2 regions of the Paenibacillus sp. PK4536 genome follow, and region 2 is predicted to be linked to the other one. Evidence: a T-box and tRNA genes for the amino acid it is inferred to sense, from the RefSeq annotation. Region 2 holds a T-box; the other holds one or more tRNA genes.
The links. The T-box of region 2 lies ahead of ileS (isoleucine--tRNA ligase). A T-box ahead of a tRNA ligase gene usually reads a tRNA of that ligase, here a tRNA-Ile.
Positions count from the first base shown of each region.

Region 1: it encodes a tRNA-Ile, which carries the amino acid that the T-box ahead of ileS (isoleucine--tRNA ligase) is inferred to sense. The anticodon was not compared.

Region 1 covers NZ_CP126313.1:242,605-246,028, forward strand. Annotated here, with positions in the region: rRNA gene PO903_RS01220 (23S ribosomal RNA) at 1-1,247, opposite strand, end outside; tRNA gene PO903_RS01225 (tRNA-Ala) at 1,389-1,464, opposite strand; tRNA gene PO903_RS01230 (tRNA-Ile) at 1,488-1,564, opposite strand; rRNA gene rrf (5S ribosomal RNA) at 1,600-1,716, opposite strand; rRNA gene PO903_RS01240 (16S ribosomal RNA) at 1,885-3,424, opposite strand, start outside.
Region 2 covers NZ_CP126313.1:4,635,576-4,638,999, reverse strand. Annotated here, with positions in the region: gene PO903_RS20600 (YlmH family RNA-binding protein) at 1-662, shown strand, start outside; partial or broken gene PO903_RS20595 (DivIVA domain-containing protein) at 822-1,325, shown strand; T-box leader at 1,525-1,827, shown strand; gene ileS (isoleucine--tRNA ligase) at 1,909-3,424, shown strand, end outside.

The DNA.
Region 1 (3,424 bases), 650 kb from region 2:
CATTCAACGCTCCCCTACCCCTGATACAAAGTATCAAGCCATAGCTTCGGTGGTGTGTTTAGCCCCGTTACATTTTCGGCGCAAAGTCACTCGACCAGTGAGCTATTACGCACTCTTTCAATGGTGGCTGCTTCTAAGCCAACATCCTGGTTGTCTGTGCAACTTCACATCCTTTCCCACTTAACACACACTTGGGGACCTTAGCTGATGGTCTGGGCTGTTTCCCTTTCGACAATGGATCTTAGCACTCACTGTCTGACTCCCGGAATAAAGTCTGTGGCATTCGGAGTTTGACTGAACTTGGTAACCCTTGCGGGCCCCGCATCCAATCAGTGCTCTACCTCCACGACTCAACTTCCGAGGCTAGCCCTAAAGCTATTTCGGGGAGAACCAGCTATCTCCAGGTTCGATTGGAATTTCTCCGCTACCCCCACCTCATCCCCGCACTTTTCAACGTGCGTGGGTTCGGGCCTCCAGTACGTGTTACCGTACCTTCACCCTGGACAGGGGTAGATCACCTGGTTTCGGGTCTACGTCCACGTACTCAGTCGCCCTATTCAGACTCGCTTTCGCTGCGGCTCCGGCTTTTCACCTTAACCTTGCACGGGAACGTAACTCGCCGGTTCATTCTACAAAAGGCACGCCATCACCCATTCATAGGGCTCTGACTTTTTGTAAGCACACGGTTTCAGGTTCTATTTCACTCCCCTTCCGGGGTCCTTTTCACCTTTCCCTCACGGTACTGCTTCACTATCGGTCGCTAGGGAGTATTTAGCCTTACCAGATGGTCCTGGCAGATTCATACGGGGTTTCACGTGCCCCGCACTACTCGGGATCCGTCTCGGAGAGAATGAGATTTAAGCTACAGGGCTTTCACCTTGTCTTGCGGGCCTTTCCAGACCTCTTCGCCTACCTCATTCCTTTGTAACTCCAAAGAGACGTCCCACAACCCCAAGAAGCAAGCTTCTTGGTTTGGGCTGTTCCGCGTTCGCTCGCCGCTACTGACGGAATCACTCTTGTTTTCTTTTCCTGAGGGTACTTAGATGTTTCAGTTCCCCTCGTCTGCCTCTGCACACCCTATGTATTCAGGTGTGAGTAACTGGAGATGAATCCAGTTAGGTTTCCCCATTCGGACATCCCCGGATCACAGCTTGCTTACAGCTCCCCGAGGCCTTATCGTTGTTCGCCACGTCCTTCATCGGCTCCTAGCGCCTAGGCATCCACCGTGTGCTCTTAGTAGCTTAACCTAAGTGTTTCTATAAATAGAAACGGTGTATATTATTTCTCGCCTACTGCTGTTTAACACAGTCGTAGAGAAGAAACATTCTAAAACGCGATGTTTCGTTTTCGGTATCCAGTTTTCAAGGATCAACTTATTAAAAATAATATGGTGGAGCCAAGCGGGATCGAACCGCTGACCTCCTGCGTGCAAGGCAGGCGCTCTCCCAGCTGAGCTATGGCCCCATAATTGGGATAATGAAACGATATGGTGGGCCCTAGTGGACTCGAACCACCGACCTCACCCTTATCAGGGGTGCGCTCTAACCAGCTGAGCTAAGGGCCCGTATGAATGAATTCTTTTAGACAGCAAAAGAATGCGCTTGGCGGCGTCCTACTCTCCCAGGACCCTGCGGTCCAAGTACCATCGGCGCTGGAGGGCTTAACGGTCGTGTTCGGGATGGGTACGTGTGGAACCCCTCCGCCATCGCCACCAAACGATGAAACATACGGTAACATTTGAGAAGATTGACCTCTCAAAACTAAACAACGAGTGAGTGTGTCACCACTTGGGTGACCACAGATCCACCGAAGTGTTCTGCGTTTGTCGTTCTCCGAAAAGAACGACGTTCGAATGTTTCCGTTGCAGGAAACGATTCTCCATAGAAAGGAGGTGATCCAGCCGCACCTTCCGATACGGCTACCTTGTTACGACTTCACCCCAATCATCTACCCCACCTTCGGCGGCTGGCTCCTTTGCAGGTTACCCCACCGACTTCGGGTGTTGCAAACTCTCGTGGTGTGACGGGCGGTGTGTACAAGACCCGGGAACGTATTCACCGCGGCATGCTGATCCGCGATTACTAGCAATTCCGACTTCATGCAGGCGAGTTGCAGCCTGCAATCCGAACTGAGACCGGCTTTTAAGGATTGGCTCCATCTTGCGATATTGCTTCCCGTTGTACCGGCCATTGTAGTACGTGTGTAGCCCAAGTCATAAGGGGCATGATGATTTGACGTCATCCCCACCTTCCTCCGGTTTGTCACCGGCAGTCTGCTTAGAGTGCCCACCATGATGTGCTGGCAACTAAGCATAAGGGTTGCGCTCGTTGCGGGACTTAACCCAACATCTCACGACACGAGCTGACGACAACCATGCACCACCTGTCTCCTTTGTCCCGAAGGAAAAGACTATCTCTAGTCCGGTCAAAGGGATGTCAAGACTTGGTAAGGTTCTTCGCGTTGCTTCGAATTAAACCACATACTCCACTGCTTGTGCGGGTCCCCGTCAATTCCTTTGAGTTTCAGTCTTGCGACCGTACTCCCCAGGCGGAATGCTTAATGTGTTAACTTCGGCACCAAGGGTATCGAAACCCCTAACACCTAGCATTCATCGTTTACGGCGTGGACTACCAGGGTATCTAATCCTGTTTGCTCCCCACGCTTTCGCGCCTCAGCGTCAGTTACAGCCCAGAAAGTCGCCTTCGCCACTGGTGTTCCTCCACATCTCTACGCATTTCACCGCTACACGTGGAATTCCACTTTCCTCTTCTGTACTCAAGCTCTCCAGTTTCCAGTGCGACCCAAGGTTGAGCCTTGGGCTGTGACACCGGACTTAAAAAGCCGCCTGCGCGCGCTTTACGCCCAATAATTCCGGACAACGCTTGCCCCCTACGTATTACCGCGGCTGCTGGCACGTAGTTAGCCGGGGCTTTCTTCTCAGGTACCGTCACTCCGGGTTCAGTTACTAACCCGGACGTTCTTCCCTGGCAACAGAGCTTTACGATCCGAAAACCTTCATCACTCACGCGGCGTTGCTCCGTCAGACTTGCGTCCATTGCGGAAGATTCCCTACTGCTGCCTCCCGTAGGAGTCTGGGCCGTGTCTCAGTCCCAGTGTGGCCGATCACCCTCTCAGGTCGGCTACGCATCGTCGCCTTGGTGAGCCGTTACCTCACCAACTAGCTAATGCGCCGCAGGCCCATCCTCAAGTGACAGATTGCTCCGTCTTTCCAGATTCGTTCAGGCGAACAAATCATGTATTCGGTATTAGCTACCGTTTCCGGTAGTTGTCCCAAGCTTGAGGGCAGGTTGCCTACGTGTTACTCACCCGTCCGCCGCTAAGCATCAAAGAAGCAAGCTTCTCGTCAACTCCGCTCGACTTGCATGTATTAGGCACGCCGCCAGCGTTCGTCCTGAGCCAGGAT
Region 2 (3,424 bases):
CACGTCAGGCTTATATTCTCCATATTCTCGCTGCTCGTAATCTAGATGTGCATATCCGATTGGATGGAGGATCAGAACATTCTGAACGGAAGCGTGCTCTTATTGGACCGGATTATATGGATTTAGACAACGAAGATATGAATTTATCAGTATTATCGATCACACCAGAAGGACGCAAGTTCGCTGATCTGGAGCATGGCGATTATATGGGTTCTATTTTAGGACTGGGTATGAAACGAGGTAAGATTGGAGATATCCACGCATTGGCGGATGGTTGTCATACAGTGGTGTCGTCTGAGATTGCTTCTTATTTGCATCTAAATTTAACCCAAGTGCATCGTCTTCATGTGATGACTGAGATTTTACCGATTACCGATTTGCAAGTGGCTACTCCAGAATTGCAGTCGATGGAGCTAACCGTAGCTTCTCTACGTTTGGATGGGATAGCAAGCGATGTCTATCGGATGAGTCGTAGTAAAATTCTAGTCCCGATCAAAGCAGGACGTTGTCGTGTCAATTGGAAAGTGGAAGAAAATCCTTCGTATGCTTTGCAACAAGGCGATATGATTTCTATTCAAGGATTAGGTCGTTTTAAAGTATTAGAGATGGATGGAATTACAAAAAAAGGAAGATATCGAGTCAAAGTAGGTAAATTTGTTTGATAAAGAATAGAACACACCGGGATTAAATGTATTCTTTATACAGCAAATTTATTTATTTTGTAGTGTCTTTGGCAGGGATATATCCTTATGCGTCGAAATGAAGTATCATAGCAATAACGAGGCAATTCAACGGCCTAAACATTACAGGAGGTGTCCAACATGCCATTAACCCCGCTTGATATACATAATAAGGAATTCTCGCGTCGTTTGCGTGGTTATGATGAAGACGAAGTAAATGAATTCCTAGATCAGGTGATCAAGGATTATGAGGGAGCGATCCGTGAAAACAAAGAACTGCAAAGTCAGTTAATGTCTATTCAGGAACGTCTCGATCATTTTGCGAATCTGGAAGATACATTGAGTAAAACGATTATCGTTGCTCAAGAAGCTGCCGATGAAGTTCGTAATAATGCGAAAAAAGAAGCTCAATTGATTATTAAAGAATCCGAGAAAAATGCGGATCGTATTATCAATGAGTCATTATCCAAATCACGCAAAGTGTCGATGGAAGTAGAAGAGCTCAAAAAACAAGCTTCTATTTACCGCACACGTTTCCGTACATTGGTAGAAGCTCAATTAGAGCTACTTAGTCAAGATGGATGGGATGCTTTGGAAAATCAAACGCGTGAACTTCAACGTACAAGCAATGAACGTGATCGTGAAAGAGATCGTCTAGAAGATCGCGACCGTGACCGCGATAGAGACAGAGATCGTGAACGAGATCGCGATAATGAAGAACAGCACAATTCAGGCGATTTGTATTAAGATCAATGTTGTAAGTTGACATTTAAAGCCTAAAGCGCTATAAATATTTTATAACTTATTTCGATTTGTTCGTGTAGACGAATATAAATATGAACATCACCATTCGTTGATAGGGTCAGTACATCATACATGTGTTCACAGAGAGTTGGCGGTTGGTGCAAGCCAATGAACATCGTATGATAGAATATCCCCCTGGAGAAGCGAGGCTGAACCATAATGCAGTAAGCCGAGCCGGATTGCCAACCGTTACAGAGGCACCGCATCATTTGTGCGGATCTAAGGTGTCACTTCACCTTGTACCTAAAGGAAAACAGTATCTATAACTGGTTTTCGTTTGAGTAGGTACGATGAAGGATTGAAGTGAAACAAGGGTGGTAACGCGAGCAACCTCGTCCCTTTCTGGGATGGGGTTTTTTGATGTTTTCACAATGAATAGTTATAACGTATTAAATATCTGTAGATGGGGAAGGATGACAAAATCATGCAAAGAGTAGATGTCAAAGAAAAAGCACGTACACGTGATTTACGGATTTTAAATAAATGGAATGAGGAAAATACATTCCAACGTTCTATTCAGAATCGCGAAGGAAAACCTAACTTTGTTTTTTATGAAGGTCCACCAACAGCTAACGGTAAGCCTCATATCGGTCACGTTCTTGGACGTGTGATCAAAGATTTTGTAGGTCGTTACCAGACGATGAAAGGATACCGTGTTGTTCGTAAAGCAGGTTGGGATACGCATGGTCTTCCTGTAGAACTTGGTGTACAGAAAAAATTAGGCATCTCTCACAAACCGGAGATCGAAGAGTACGGTGTAGAGAAATTTATTCAAGAATGTAAAGCAAGTGTATTTGAATATGAGCAACAATGGCGTGATCTTACATCTGCGATTGGTTACTGGACAGATCTAGATCATCCGTATGTAACGCTTGAAAATAACTATATCGAAAGTGTATGGAACAATCTAGCGACGATTCATGACAAAGGTCTATTGTATCGTGGGCACCGTGTAAGTCCATATTGTCCTGATTGTCAGACGACACTAAGTTCTCATGAAGTGGCTCAAGGATATAAAGATGTCAAAGATTTGAGCGCAACCGCAAAATTCAAATTAGATGATAGTGGTGAATATGTTCTAGCTTGGACAACTACACCTTGGACATTACCTTCTCACGTAGCATTAGCTGTTAATCCAGATATGGATTATGTACGTGTGAGTCAAGATGGAAGCGTCTATATCGTTGCCAAAAATCTGGTAGACGATGTGATGAAAGATGGTAAAGGCGAATATGAAGTGCTTAGTACATTAAAAGGGGCAGAATTAGTAGGAAAAACCTATGCGCCGCCTTTTAACTATTTTACAGCAGAAAAAGCAAACATCATTTTAGGTGCAGATTTTGTTACCGATGCAAGTGGTACAGGTATTGTTCATATGGCGCCTGCTCATGGTGAAGATGATTATCGTGTCTGCCGTGAAAATGGAATCAGCTTTGTGAATATGGTGGATCTAGAAGGTAAATTTGTAGCAGAAGTAACTGATTTTGCAGGTCGTTTTGTTAAAGATTGTGATATTGATATCGTGCGTTTGTTGTCTGAAAAAGATCGTTTGTTCAGCAAAGAAAAATATGAGCATACGTATCCATTCTGCTGGCGTTGTGATACACCACTTTTATACTATGCAATGGACAGCTGGTTTATCCAAACGACAGCAGTCAAAGAACAACTGATCGCTAACAATAAAGAAGTAGATTGGTATCCAGGGCATATACGTGATGGACGCTTTGGTAAATTTTTGGAAGACTTAGTAGACTGGAATATCAGTCGTGATCGTTACTGGGGTACACCGCTTAACGTATGGGTCTGTGCAGAGACAGGTGAACAATTTGCACCACATAGTATCGCTGAACTTCGCGCGCGTGCGATTGGTGATGTGCCTGAAAATATTGAACTACACAAACCGTATGTAGATGCTATCAAAGTACGCAGTTCATGTGGTC